DNA from 3 places in the Halobacillus sp. GSS1 genome. Region 1 is predicted to be linked to each of the others. Evidence: riboswitches for the same ligand, from Rfam matches in the RefSeq annotation. Region 1 holds a riboswitch; each other region holds the start of a gene.

Region 1 (5,067 bases):
TGTTCATAAAGCTCGACCGTTTCTCCCTTCGCATCAGGTAAATTATAGTTTGGCGCTTTTTCTCCTGCAGACAAACCTTCTCCTTCATCTGAAGCTTCCAGTTCATCAATCGCATTCTTCATTTTTTCTTGTACTTCACCAGGAGTTGCTTTCTTGAATTTTTCAATATACTCATGATAATGCTTTCTCATTTCTGTCTTCATGAAAAAACTCCTTTTCCGTGGATTCACTTTTCATTATATAGGGGGGCAACACGAGAAGAAACTGATTTGCTTTCCCTCGTCATCCATAAGGCAAGGCCCACGGCTAACCCTCCAGCTGTTAATTTACCAATGAGTACAGGAAAAATCATGTCCTTTTCTACACTAGCAACAAACGCAAAATGGCTGCCGATGACGAACGCTCCACTCACAGCAAACGCAGCATTGACCGTTTTTCCTCGTTCATCCATATCTTTCATTGTCGCTAACATAGGTAAGTGATGCGCCGTAGAAGCAATCAGTCCTGTTAGAGAGGTCGGATTCATTCCTAGCTTTTCACTCAGTTGTCCTATCCATCGCTCTCCCCGCTGATTGATAAAAGCTACAAGAGGATAAGCACCCGCTAATGTAACAGTGATCCTTCCAACAATGACCACACCTTCGGATAAGGGAGCCATTCCAGGAAGAACAATGAAGCCGGTCAAAGTTTCAATAATAATGAGAGTGAGACCAGTGATAATCACGATTTCAATGGTTTTTCCGAAATAAGAAAATAACCGGATGGTGGCGTTCGCAAACAACCATAAACCTGCCCCGATACAGGCGGAAAGCAAAATAGCCGGTGTTAAATTACGCAACATCCACACCGCTTCATACCCTGCCAGAGCACCGCCGACAAAACATCCGATCGGAACCGTGACTAAACCAGCTAAAATGCCTTTGGAAAAGTAAGGACGATCCTCTTTTTGTACAATTGTAAGCGCCACAGGAATAGTAAAAACAAGCGTTGGCCCCATCATCGTACCGAGAAGTGCCCAGGAAAAGGTGGCCGCCTCTTCCTCCAGGGCTAAGGATTCCGCCAAAGGATAGGCTCCCATATCAATAGCAAGCATCATTGATGCAAACATCGATGGGTCCGCCCCGAACCATAAAAACAACGGGGTGATGACTGGGGCGAGCCACTGGGAGAGTACGGGAGCAAGGGAAATGATTCCTACCATCGAAAGAGCAAGCGGGCCCATCATCATAAACGCTTCGTAAAACCGCCATCCCAGAGATAGGCGGTGATCAAGCACATAATAATCCAGTGCTCCCAATACCATGAAGATACACATAACAATTAAAATGGCGTCATTAACCCACAAAAGCCCAGCCCCTTCCTAATGATTCTCTCTTCATCTATGTTTACAGGAACTACTACTCAGGGTAGGAGATTTTCTATAATGGCTTGCTCATCTTTACACGATGGACGCTGACATAGCCTTTCCATATTTTTAAAAAAAAGGAGAAGAAAAATGGTACAAGCTCTATTCATCGTTGCGGTTATTTTCATTGCAGCGAACCTCGTGTATTTTTTCACGAATAAATCCTACAGAAAAAGTTACTTTAGCACGGCCCTTTTCTTTCAATTATTTTTTGTACTCACAGGTGTGCTCATTGGATTTACGTTCCTTTACTATTTGCTATCTTTAAACGGAGTCGTTCTTGTTACTAGTTTATCATCACGGGACCCTGTCGACCCAAACTTTTTGGACTTGCTTTACTTTAGTGGGGAAACGTTGTTGAGCGTGGGGTATGGTGACATGCTGCCTGTCGGGGCGGCCCGTTTCTTTGCCTTGCTTGAATCAGGAATCGGCATCCTTCTCCCTACAGCTTATTTCTTAAAAGCTATGGATGCATCCAGGCAAAAAGAAGATTCATAAATATTAAAAGGACCCTTGTGAAAGGGTCCCTTCTATTATCCAATGGAGCATGCAGCAGAGCCATGCTTTTGTAAATATTTCTGGTGATGTTCTTCCGCTTCATAAAAAGTTGTTGCCTCTTCAACTTCTGTAACAATCGAGCGCTTAAAGACCCCTTTACCTTCCCATTCTTTAATTTTCTCTTCAGCAATGTATTTCTGACTTGCATCCGAATGGAAAATAACAGAACGGTATTGATGACCAACGTCGATTCCCTGCTTGTTGCGGGATGTCGGATCGTGAGCTTCAAAAAAGATATTCACTAGTTCTGCATAAGTGATGACCGTTGGATCGTAGTTCACTTTGACAGATTCCGCGTGTCCACTCTTTCCTTCTTTGACCTGTTCATATGTCGGGTTCTCCAGGTGGCCGCCAATGTAACCGACCTTCGTTTCTGTCACCCCTTCGAATTTTTCAAAAAATGCTTCTACTCCCCAAAAACATCCTGCACCGAAAATAGCGGTTGCCATTTAACATCTTTCCTTTCCCTTAACGCAACTTCTATCGAGAGCCTTGACGGTTATGGTGCTTACACGAAAAGACCCCTTTTCTTATCCAGTAAGAAAAGGGGTCGCTAATATCCGCACGATCCTCTCATCTCTTAGAATGTTCATACATTCTACAGGAATTGGCACCGTTCTCGTCAATCCGTAGATTGATTCGATGGTTGCCGGGCATCAAAGGGCCAGTCCCTCCGCCTCTCTGGATAAGAAGTTTCCGTTATTTATTTTTGTTAGTACCCATCCTACTACGTTTTTGTAACGAAGTAAAGGATAACAGATTAAAAATTTTCAATAAATGCACATCAAGTTTCTCTTGCTGTCATTGTATTCACAGCATACCATGCTCATGCCTGTCTGTAAAAAAATCCGCTTCTGCTCAGCTCTGCCCTGTTGTATAAACTTCCTCAAACGGCTGGACAATAACGAACCCATCTCCTTCAAACTCCATTTGTATGGATTCTCCGCTCCCACGTCCAATCAATGTTTTAAAACTGATATCTGTCCGGAAATTCGGTTCCAAATGCCCGGACCAGGCAACAGTAGCATGCGGGTCAGTGATCACAGGTTCCCCTGGACGGACCAACAATGTCAATGGTTCATAGTGTGAAGTAATCGCCGCACGTCCACTTCCACTAAGGGTTACGTTGAACAAACCACCAGAAACCATCCCCGCTACTTTCTTCATCAGTTTGATATCCCAGTCAATGCTCGGTTCAAAAGCAAGTAGATCATTTCCATTAACCGTGATGGTCTCATTATCCAAGTCGAAAATAGTAATCTTCTTGCCCTGATCGGCAAGGTAAAGGCGACCACGACCAGTGGCTTTCATTAGAGAACTTCCTTCTCCGGTCATCGCTTTTTTAAATAAACGACCGACACCATGCTCAAGAATGCCCTCTCTTTCAAATTTAATGTTTCCATTATAGGAGATCATTGCTCCCGCCTTGGCCCACACTTGATCGAGAAGGTTCACTTCGAGAATCCGCGGAGTCTCCAATTCAAAGTAGTCATTTTCTGATTCATCCTGCTTTGTCTTTCTAATAAATTCATCAATAGAGTAGTCGCTCATCATCTGTTCCTCCTTATCGTATTCTAAGAGTATCTATGCTTCTAATTGACTATACCACGATGGATCAAAATCGAGTCCTAAAGTTCTCCCCAGCATCAAGCCAAACTCTACATAAGCGGATCCCTTGGCAGTGATCAGGCTTTTTGAAACAACCACCGTTTCATCCATATACGTATTCTCATTGAACACATTTAAGAAGACTCTCTGTTCTTTTGTAAGGCCTGTTGTATAGGATTGATGATCAAGGACTCCTGACATGGCAAGGAAATATAGGGCACTTGATATAGCACCGATGAGAACACCTTCTTCATTGGTTTTTTGTATGAAATTAATGAGAGTTTGATGATCAACCAGATGTTTGAAATTATCGACACCAGGAAGAAGTATGCAATCATAATCGCCAGGCCTGACATTTTCCACTGTTTCATTTACTACACATTCAAGTCCTGATTCACCAGTGACTCTTTCCTCGTCCAAACCTATATATGTAACCTTTTGCTCTGCCTGTTTAAAGACTGAAAGAGCTACACTGATTTCATATTCACTAAATCCCGGGTATAGTACTACGCCGATGGGCATGATTATCCTCCCTCCAACTGTTAGACAAATCATCCCGAACGTAGTTGGAATAATCTGTATGACCTGGTCATGAAATATTTCAATCTCTTATCTTTACATACGGAAGGGCTTTGGAAAGGTTTCATTTTTAGAGGGGGTGGGGAAAGAAACTTCTATAGGAATTGTGATAGACTCGAGATAACTTCAATTGAAAGGGAGATTTTGTATGTATGGCTTAGATGAAAAGAGAAAAGAACTGCTCGATTTTGTAGATCAAGTGCCAGAGCAACAAGCATCAGTTAAGCCTGAAGAAGATCGTTGGTCCATCCTTGAAGTTTTAGAACATTTATACTTAATGGAACAATTAATCGTTTATCAGATTAACCAGGCCCTTAAGCAGGGAGACACACAGCAGGCAACCGAAAAACCGATTCATAAGACGACCAACCGTGATTATAAAGTCGAAGCGCCGGAGGCCGTTCGCCCGAAAGGGGAATTCACGACTTTGGAGCAAGCAAAAGAGGGTTTGAAAAAAACGCGTGAAGCAACTTTTTTCCTTATTCACAATAAGGAGCAGGAAACATTGCAAAACCGTGTATTCCCCCACCCCGCTTTCGGAGATATGAATCTGGAACAGTGGGTAGAGTTTATCGGTTGGCACGAACTACGCCACCTCGATCAAATGAAAGAAGTGAAAGCTCACATTCATACGTAAAACAAAAAACCCCCTGAGTTTATTACTCAGGGGGTTTGACATACGACTTATTTTTTATAATCCTGTGGTTTAACTTCCTCACCATCTTTACCACTGTAACGAAGTCCCCAGCCTGTCCATGCCGCAACAAACATAACAATCAATAGCAACCAGCCCTGAAAGACGAACGGGAAAACTTCTCCCGGTCCGACAACAGGTAAGAAGTCGTATTGATCAGCAGCTCCCTGGACGGTAGCCCATGCGAGCAAAACCCCGCCACTCCAAGGAAAAATGTAGCCAA
Region 2 (5,067 bases), on a different contig from region 1:
CCATGTTGCTGCAGCCCTTTCGTATACGCCACGCCCATTTTTCCAACAAGCTCAGGATCTTCTCCGAAAGAACGAACCCCGATGACAGGGTTGTCAGGATTATTGTTCACATCCATGACAGGGGCAAAGTTCATGTTGATACCAAGAGAGGAAAGTTCAGCCCCGATCACAGACCCTACATCTTCCGCGATTTCTTCGGAACGAGTAGCACCCAGAGCCATGTTTCCAGGCATGTCCGTTCCTGACTGAAGACGAGTCACAATTCCGCCTTCCTGGTCAATCGTCATAAGCAGTCCATATTTTTCAGAGGCTGCTTGATAATCAGAAACAAGCTTCGCTGTTTGTTCCGTTGTCACAACGTTTTCACGGAATAAAATGACCCCACCCAGATGATATTCCTGTACCATTTCTTCGATTTCAGGAAGCATTTCCGTCACGTTTTCACCTTCCCATTTCCTGAAATCAGGCATGAGCATCTGGCCGACTTTTTCCTCCATTGTCATGTTGGAAAGAGCATGTTGGACGAGGTCGTAACGATCACCATCCTGCTTTTTGATGGTCGGTTTAAATTCCGTCCTCCCTTTTTTGGAGTGGTCCGGTTTAAAATCAAGGGCAATCCGATCTTTAAAATCACCGTTCGATACCGTCACCCATGTACGTCCAGGTTTTCCTGTAAAAGTGACCGTACCGTCATCCTCCACAGTGGCAACGTTCGAATTCTTCGATTTCCAAACGAGTCCGTCTTCCACTTTTGTAAAATGTCCGTCTTCATACACATTCAGTGCGGAAAGAGTAAACTCATCCCCTTCCATCGTTAAATCTGCCTGTGGTACGTTTTCAAAGATGATTAAATCCGATAATCCGCCATCTTCAGCGGCTTCCACCTTTGTACCCATCAACCACGATGGCAGCATCATACCCAGGGTCAGTGTAAAGATAAACATCCATTTCCCCGCCATTCTCATTCGCCATTCCTCCTTGATTTATCTATTTGTAAAAGGTGTCTTCCTATCCAAAAAGACCCTTTCGCAAAACGTTTTCTAAAAAAGCAGTTCTTCATAAAGTCGGTATAGGAGAAATATTGTTGTAAACGTTTACATTTTGTAATAAAAGCGTAACGGAAATAGATATAGTCGTCTATACCACTTAAGGCCCGAATCGTCCTTTTTCCCTTCTTTTTCCAAAGCTTTCCTACTATTCCAATCGACTCATTTTAAAATAATATGTCAACCTTTCTTGAAATTAATGTAAAAAAAGTACATAAAAAAAGGAACCTGGATCCAGGTTCCTTTCCCTCTTAAGAAGCACTCCTCATTACGGCTTTCCTTTTTTCTACTGTGAATTTCGGATATCTGAAAGCGATCGCTAAAAGACCGGCTGCAGCTGTGAGTAAAGGATAAATGCAAAACGGAACAATCGCGACAGGAGAAATACCAGCCACACCTGCCACTGCTAAAATCTGTCCACCATAAGGAATGATTCCCTGAACGGAACTGGCAAAGATATCGAGGATACTTGCGGAGCGACGCCCTTCGATGCCGTATTCATCAGAAATCTGTTTCGCCAGCGGGCCCGCTGTAATGATGGAAATCGTGTTGTTCGCAGTAGAAAAGTTGACGGCCGTCACAATCCCTGCAATACCAAGCTCCCCGCCACGATTCGAGTTCACTTTCCGACTCACGGCTTGTAATAGAAACTCTATCCCTCCATTTGCACGGATCAATTCCACAAGACCACCGAGCAAAATCGCTATCATTGCGAGCGTCTGCATATTCGTAAATCCATCCCCTACCATAGTGACGAACTCCATACCAGAAAACTTTCCAAGCAGAAGGCCGACACCTCCGGCGAAAACAATACCACCAATCAAAACATAAATGACATTCACTCCGGCAATCGCAAAGCCAAGCACGCCTAAGTAAGGTAAAATTTCTACAATGTTGTACGCGTAGTTTTCATCCAGGCTAGCCGAGGCATCCGCCGTCATTACAGCAAAAATAACGGCCGTGATGATGGCTGCTGGTAAAACGATAAAGAAATTTGCTTTGAACTTCTCTTTCATTTCCGTGCCTTGCGTACGGACAGCTGCAATGGTCGTATCTGAAATAACGGAAAGGTTGTCCCCAAACATTGCACCACTGACAATGGCACCCATGACCAGGGCAAGGCCAATGTCCGTCTGTTCTGCCACGCCTACGCCGATAGGGGCGAGGGCAACCACCGTACCTGTTGAGGTCCCCATGGAAATCGAGATGAAGCAGCCGATGACAAACAAACCGACGACCATCCAGCCTCCAGGGAGATAAGTCAAGCCGAGATTGACGGTGGATTCAACTGCTCCCATTCCGGATGCTACGGCAGCAAATGCGCCCGCCAGCAGGAAGATGATCACCATTAAAATGATGTTCGGGTGCCCTCCTCCTTTCGTCAACTGGGAAATTTTCGTTTGGAAATCCGTTTTCCGGTTCATGGCTAAGGCGAAGAGAATAGCTGCGAATAGGGCAACTAGAACGGGCATTTTATAAAAATCACCTGTGATGACCCCTGATCCGATGAAAAGCAAAATAAAGACCACAAATGGGATGAGTGCGAAAGCATTGCTGCTTGGTTTTGTCATGATTTGACCTCCTTTTTTATATAACTCATCAGAATAGTTGGTTTTATCCCGAGAAAAGTTCCTGATCCAAAAGAAGGCGGCCAACAAAAAAGAGCCTTCTTACAATAAGAAGGCTCTTGAAACGTATCCGTTCATTCCTTCTTATCTCTCAAGTGATCATCACTTGCTGGACTTAGCACCGGCCAACCGATGTTGGTGGTTGCTGAAGCTTCACAGGACCAGTTCCTCCGCTTCTCTTGATAAGAAATATTCAATTGAGTTAATGGTAACTTTACAATAAAAAAGATCCTCTGACAAGAGATTTTCAGAAAAATTGTTATCGATCGTAGCGCCCGATCATTTCCATCGCTTCTTCAGAAAGAGACGTGTCGATGGCATCATTGAAGTTAATATCTCCACTGATAGCACCGTTCGCATCATACATCTCGAACTGTTTCTTAATATCGTCAATAAACATTTCTCCGTTAGGGTCAAGCCCCGTCACACCGACTTTCTTCCAAACTTCTGCGTCCTTAAGCGCCGTATGTTTGGTCATGATATCAATCACTTCATCAAGACCTTCATCATGAAGGAACGCATCATTATAATCACGGACACCCTTCAGATAGGCAGCCATAAAACGTACAGAAACGTCGGTTTCTTTTTCGATGAAATCAGGGGATCCCAGCACCATCGCAATCTGTGCATCCGGAGCGAAATCTGTAGCGTCACCGAAACGAACGTGCAGGTTCTGTGCTTCTCCCTGAGTGATCAGTGGCTCGATCTGAAGAGCGGCATCAATCGATTTGTTCCCCATGGCCGCAAGCATGTTTCCAAAGTCAGACATGAGAACAAATTCGACATCGTCTTCTGTCAGACCGGCATGTTCAAGCATGCGCTGAAAAATATAATCATCCACAGCATTTCTCGATGAAACGGCAATCCGCTTTCCTTTCAAGTCGCTGTACTCTTTGATTTCATCCTGCAGATCTTCACGAATCACAAAACTGAAATAGGAGCTGCCATCGAAATAATGCCCTTTATCGGCAATGATCTTCACGTCAATCCCCTGGGCGATAGCATTGAAGAAGGAAGCCGTGGAAACACCACCGGCAATATCCACTTCCCCTGCTGCCAGAGCTGGAAGCATATCGTCACTATTGGCGAACGTTGTGAACTTGATATCAATGTTGTAATCGTCAAAGTACCCTTTTTCTTCAGCAATATAAAAGCCGGCCCCTGAAGCTGCTCCATCTTCAGCTATTACTACCGTCGCCTTCTTATCTAATGGAGCAAAATCACCGTCTGTGAGGCCACCGCTACCTGTATCTCCCCCGTCATCACTGGAGGAACACCCGAACAGCACAAAGATAATCAACAAAAAAGAAAACAGATGACATACTTTTTTCATCATGGGATTCCAATCCCCTCTCTTCCTCTATTTACGCGAACGCTGTACTTCTTCCTGAAGATGATTCCAAATCTCCACAAAATGCTCCGCCATCAAAGGGTCCGCCCGTACCTGCTCCATATTTCTCGGGCGCGGCAGATCAATCCGTTTTTCATCGATAATCGTGCCGGGCTGCGAGCTCATTAACAAAATCCGGTCGCTAAGTAGGAGCGCTTCATCTATGCTATGGGTAATAAATAAGACCGTTTTCTTCGTTTCTGACCATATATTTAAAAGTTCCTCCTGCAAAATGAATTTATTCTGCTCATCGAGCGCAGCAAAAGGTTCATCCATAAGGAGGATTTCCGGATCGTTCGCAAATGCTCTCGCAATGCTGACGCGCTGCTTCATCCCACCGGAAAGCTCTTTTGGATAGAGCTTGGCGAATTTCTCGAGCCCTACTTTATTCAAATAATAAGCGGTCCGCTCCTTGATTACATCTGCAGGCATGTGTCTCATCTTTAACCCGAAACTCACATTGCCTTCAACGGTCAACCATGGAATGACTCCTCTTTCCTGAAAAACCATCGACTGCAGCGGCCGTTCTTTTTTACTCTTTGCAATCGTGAAGGAGCCACCACTTGGTTTTTCTAACTCCGCCAGAATCCTTAACAGCGTCGTTTTCCCACAGCCGCTCGGCCCGACGAGACAGACGAATTCACCATCCGCAATATCAAGAGAAATCCCCTCTAAGGCCGTCACGCGGGTCTCTTTTTTATAAAAAACCTTTGTTAAATCCTGAATCGATATTTTAGCCTCCATCCCCTGTCGCTCCTTTCATCAGTTAGCGCCATGGCAGCAATTTGGCCTGCAGGCCCCGGAGAATGACCGAAAACAAATAGCCGAAGAACGAAATGAGCACAAGCCCGACAAACATTTCTTTCAACAAAAAAGCTTTATACGACGTCCAGATCAAATACCCGATCCCTGAATTGGCTCCCATCATTTCCGCTGCGACAATCGTAAGCAGCGCGATCGCCTGCCCCATCTGAATCCCTTCGAGCATGACCGGAAGCGAACC
Region 3 (5,067 bases), on a different contig from region 1:
CACCTCGCTTCCCTAGTTACAAAAGAAACCAAAATCTCTGTCAGACATCGAAGTTATTCCCTTTCCTTTCACTTATTAGGTGGGATCGTCGTTCTATTTTTTATCAGTCGGGTTTTCACCATATTTTCAATCATTGCTGCTTTCCTGTTCTGGGTTTTCGATTCATACTTATTAGAAACGATAAAAAGACGTAATCAGCATAAGCAGTGAGATTCCATAAAAAGAACCTGGTAACAATGGTCCACCGTTGTTACCAGGCTTTTTTCTTGCACGAACCGTCTGTGATCAGCATCTTATTTATGAGAAAACTAGAAATGGAAAAACTATGAGAGGTTCGAACTAAATCCATATAAATACGCGACCAACTTATTAAATTCCTCATCAGAGGAACACTCAATCTGCAAATCAATAAAGGTCATCACAATTTCTTCGTCCTCAAACGGAAAATGGCTGCTATCTACATTGGTTAAGATCTGCCGTTTGGATAATCCCTTTTGTAGTAATACATCTACGGCCTGTTTCATTGAAGATACTTCTGCCATTTGTATGCCCCCTCAACTTAGTAGTCTTGTTTAAATCCACCTAATCATGCCTTTCGATTAAAAAAACAGGAAAGACCTGAGGAAACCAAGAATTATATATTCTTGTATATATTATTTACTACGTCTTTCTTCTAAATTCCTGCTTTTCATGCCGAAATATAAACGCTCTACCAAGATTAAACAGAGATGTCCCAATCTCACTTTGCGATTCTTTAAATCTATCAGACACGTAGACCAATGAGTCGATATATGTCATAAAAAATAGATAGCTTTACTTCGAAGACTGATTTATAATCCTTTTAGTGAACTCGAATGGAAGGTGATGATCCCGTTAAAATCAGCGGTTGTACTGTTGCTTAAGTCCTATTGAAGTTAAAAGTAAAGGGGAAAATGAAACGAGTGAAAAAATTTGTCGGTTTTACAGTTGCTGCTCTATTAACGTCTACCTTATTGACCACACCTGTCCTTGCCACAAGCGAAACACCTTTTAAAAGTCTGGAAGATTTCAAGAAACAAAAGCAGGTTCCGAATGCCCAGGAAATTAAACTGCTTGGCTATAACCAATGGGGAGAATTTGAAGAGGAAGAGCCGAATAATACCATGGCCCAGGCCAATCACATAACAACTGAGGATCTCGCCGTTGGCACATTCACAAAGAGTGATAAAGATTATTACAAGATTGAAATCAATGGAGATGAAGAAGTGGATCTGTCTGTATCTCTTTTCTCTATGAATGAAGATGAAACCAACATGCAGCTGAATGTAAATGTTTATAACTCCACCGGTGAAGAAATGGATAGCTACTTTGAAGGTAGCGACGAGTATGGATATGGGGGTGGATTTTATCTGGACCCGGGCGTCTACTACTTTGAGGCTTCTGATTTAGCTGACTTGAATAATGGGGAAACATACATGTTTAGTCCTCTTGTTCTCGAAGATGAACCATATATTGACCGTATCGCCGGTGAAGACCGCTACCATACAGCGGCAGCTATTGCTGTACGTAGAAGTGCTGGGTATCCAAGCGACCATATCATCCTTGCAACGGGAGCTGACTTCCCTGATGCGCTTGCAGGGGCGCCGCTTGCGTTCTACTATGATGCTCCCATTCTTTTGACCAGGAAAAACTCTCTTCCGCAGATTACAAAGTCAACGATTGAGGTGTTAGGCGCCAAGCATGTCACGATCCTTGGTGGCACAGGTGCCATTTCCAAAGATGTTGAAAACTCACTTGTGAAATTAGGACTGGATGTCGAAAGGATTTCAGGAGCTGACCGGTACGAAACCGCAACAGCCATTGCCGAAGTGCTTCCAGCTAGTGATGGAGCCGTGGTCGCGTACGGAAGAAACTTCCCTGACGCGCTTTCCATCGCACCGGTAGCCGCAAGCAACATGATGCCGATCCTTTTAACAGAAAAAAGTAAACTCCCGGATGCTACGAAACAAGCCATCAATGATTACGACTTCACCTATGTCGTAGGTGGTGAAGGAGTGATCGATCAAAAAGTATTCTCTCAACTTCCAGATCCAGAACGGATATCCGGGAAAAACAGATATAGCACATCGATCGCAATCGCTGAGTACTTCGAACTGGAACCGACGTTTGTGAATATCGCGACTGGAGTGGATTTCGCAGACGCTCTTGCAGGAGCCACTTATACGTATGGTGAACCGTTATTGTTGACTCCTACCAATTACCTTTCGCCTGAGGTGAAAGATTATTTTGTTAAGAACGAAACCTTCTACTTCACTATTCTTGGTGGCACGGCAGCTGTCAGTGAGAATGTGGAGGATGAGATTCTGGAGCTATTTGAATAGGTTTCTACTACTCTACTATTCCATGGTCAGCCTTAACAAAATGCAAAGTCAGAGCATTAAGTAAGAACAGATTAAACACCACCAAGTAGTCAATCAGGCTTGGTGGTGTTTTTCTACAAATTATCCTAGAAAACTCCAAAAATGCCTTATCGTTTGGTTAATCACTTACTAAAAACGGAACCTCAAGGGAAAGATTATGGAAACACCCTTGACTCTTTAATTGCCGGGGATCATTACAATTTCTACCACACTCAAATAAAATAAATTTTCACACTTTTCTCTAAAATGCATTGACACATACCCTTTCCCTTGCTAACATGGCACTTAACCAAATAACGAAAGAACATCTTATCCAGAGAGGTGGAGGGACTGGCCCTGTGAAGCCCGGCAACCGCTATTAATATAGCATGGTGCCAAATCCTACTGAGTGAACGCTCAGGAAGATAAGAGATTTACATAATCTCTAGCCTCTCTATCAATGATAGAGAGGTTTTATATTTTCCAACTGAATACATATTTCTTATCCAGAGAGGCAGAGGGACTGGCCCGTTGACGCCCGGCAACCATCAAGCAGCCGCTTGAAAAGGTGCTAATTCCTGCAGGAGATGATCCTGGAAGATAAGAAGAGCCAAGAGCCCTCTTCTTATTTTTGTGAAGAGGGCTCTTTCTATTTTACAAAAAGGAGTGTCTACATAGATGAAACCCGTACTTTTAGATGGCATTCGTACCCCGTTCGGAAAATGGAAAGGGGCTTTGAAAAAGAAATCCGCAGCAGAACTTGGATCACATGCGCTAAACGCTCTAATTGAGAGAAATCCGATAGCCAAACAGGCAGATGGTGCGCTACTTGCCCAAGTGATCCAGGCTGGGGGCGGCCAAAATCCTGCCAGGCAAGTCGCTTATAAGGCGGGGGTGGAGATCAATACACCTGCCATCACATTGAACAATGTCTGCTTAGGAGGAATCGCTACGATTGCGGATGCCTCCCGTAGACTGCAGTTGAACGAAGGAGAATTATACATCGTCGGTGGTTTCGATTCGATGACTAACGCTCCTCATACCGCTCCTGTACGTGCTTCTTCAGGACTCGGTCATAGCATACTGAAAGACACCTTACTGAACGATGGTTTGTGGTGCGCCTTAAGCGATGTGTCGATGGGAGCTCTTACCGATGAGAAAAACCGCTCCTTTGAAATTAGTCGAGGGGAACAAGATGAGTATGCGGCCCTTTCCCAGCAACGAGCATCAAACGCTCAGGAAAAAGGCTGGCTGCAGCCAGAAATCACTCCTTTCTCAGGATTGCTTGAAGAAGATGAAGGTATCCGCAAAGGAACGACAGTTGAAAAGTTATCGAACCTCTCCCCTGCCTTTTCCAACGAAGGCACGATTACGGCAGGCAATGCGTCTCAAATGACGGACGGGGCGAGCGTTGGGATCGTTACCACGAAAGAGAAAGCAGAATCACTCGGACAGGATACGCTCGCAGAAATCATCGATTGGTCCGAGATTGCCGGACCAGATCCGAGTTTACAGACGAAACCATCGCAAGCGATTCAAGAACTATTAGACAGACACCAATTGACAACTGACGATATCGATCTGTTTGAAATCAATGAAGCTTTCGCCAGTGTGGTGATTGCCAGCTGCCGGGATCTTGGCATCGATTATGACCGCGTCAACGTCAACGGTGGCGCGATCGCTCTTGGTCACCCATTAGGCGGCACAGGGTTTCGACTCGTTTTGACCCTTGCCCATGAACTGAAACGTCGCGGCGGTGGAAAAGGCATCGCGTCCCTTTGTGGCGGTGGCGGACAGGGCATGGCCCTATTGATTGAAGTTCCTCATACATAATTCGAAAGGAGACATATCCAATGAATACATCAATTACCGCTCAGCGCTCCCCTTATCTTTGGGAACCATCGAGCGAAAGAATAGAACAATCGCATATCAAAGCTTTTGCTGAATCTACCGGCCAGCCGCTCTTTCCATATGAACGGTTCCACCGCTGGTCCGTTTCCCACCTTTCTGAATTTTGGTCAGCCGTTTGGGATTATGCAGGAATTATCGGAGATAAAGGCGACCGTGTTTTTGTCCCTGGCCCTTCGATGCCGGATAGTACATGGTTTCCGGAAGCACGATTGAACTTCGCTGAAAATCTGCTGCGCGGTTCTCTTGATCGAACCGTTGCCTATGAAGCGAATGAGGAAGGTGTTCAACGAAGCATCACTTTACATGAGCTAAGGCAATCCGTCGCCAAAGCACAGGAAGGATTGAAGCGATTAGGTGTACAGGAAGGCGATTGTGTCGCCGGGGTCACGACGAACGATATCCAGGGATTGGTGGCATTGCTTGCGACGACCTCACTCGGGGCGACATGGACCTCCTGTTCCCCTGACTTCGGGACGAAAGGAATCGTCGACCGCATTGGTCAGGTTAAACCGAAAGTATTGATTGCTCCTCTCTCCTATCAATATAAACAGAAGCCGTTCCAAATCGAGGACAAAATCAAGCAGACGACGGAACATCTGGAAGGACTATCCGCACTCGTCACTTTCGAAGGGAAAACGGATATTGAAGGGATTGAATCTCTTTCATGGAACGAGCTATGCAACAATGAAGCACAAGAGCCGACGTTCGAACCCGTTCCTTTTAATCACCCTTTATATATTTTATATACATCTGGAACAACGGGACTGCCGAAAGCGAT

What was found. A riboswitch is a leader RNA that binds a small molecule or an ion and turns the genes downstream of it on or off. The one in region 1 is predicted to bind S-adenosylmethionine.
Region 2: another riboswitch for S-adenosylmethionine. It lies ahead of J0K78_RS11685 (Na+/H+ antiporter NhaC family protein); the one in region 1 lies ahead of msrA (peptide-methionine (S)-S-oxide reductase MsrA).
Region 3: another riboswitch for S-adenosylmethionine. It lies ahead of J0K78_RS12260 (thiolase family protein); the one in region 1 lies ahead of msrA (peptide-methionine (S)-S-oxide reductase MsrA).

Annotation. Positions count from the first base shown of each region.
Region 1 covers NZ_JAFLHE010000018.1:26,602-31,668, forward strand. The annotation lists gene J0K78_RS18595 (peroxiredoxin-like family protein) at 1-203, opposite strand, end outside; gene eutH (ethanolamine utilization protein EutH) at 227-1,345, opposite strand; gene J0K78_RS18605 (two pore domain potassium channel family protein) at 1,496-1,903, shown strand; gene msrA (peptide-methionine (S)-S-oxide reductase MsrA) at 1,939-2,412, opposite strand; SAM riboswitch class I at 2,534-2,655, opposite strand; gene J0K78_RS18615 (AIM24 family protein) at 2,822-3,514, opposite strand; gene J0K78_RS18620 (DJ-1/PfpI family protein) at 3,548-4,093, opposite strand; gene J0K78_RS18625 (DinB family protein) at 4,299-4,787, shown strand; gene J0K78_RS18630 (Na+/H+ antiporter NhaC family protein) at 4,835-5,067, opposite strand, start outside.
Region 2 covers NZ_JAFLHE010000004.1:302,430-307,496, reverse strand. The annotation lists gene J0K78_RS11690 (glycoside hydrolase family 3 protein) at 1-965, opposite strand, end outside; gene J0K78_RS11685 (Na+/H+ antiporter NhaC family protein) at 1,298-2,701, opposite strand; SAM riboswitch class I at 2,756-2,863, opposite strand; gene J0K78_RS11680 (ABC transporter substrate-binding protein) at 2,934-4,007, opposite strand; gene J0K78_RS11675 (ABC transporter ATP-binding protein) at 4,035-4,808, opposite strand; gene J0K78_RS11670 (ABC transporter permease) at 4,831-5,067, opposite strand, start outside.
Region 3 covers NZ_JAFLHE010000005.1:112,563-117,629, forward strand. The annotation lists gene J0K78_RS12245 (hypothetical protein) at 1-210, shown strand, start outside; gene J0K78_RS12250 (hypothetical protein) at 324-542, opposite strand; gene J0K78_RS12255 (cell wall-binding repeat-containing protein) at 933-2,360, shown strand; SAM riboswitch class I at 2,706-2,810, shown strand; SAM riboswitch class I at 2,878-2,985, shown strand; gene J0K78_RS12260 (thiolase family protein) at 3,057-4,211, shown strand; gene J0K78_RS12265 (acetoacetate--CoA ligase) at 4,232-5,067, shown strand, end outside.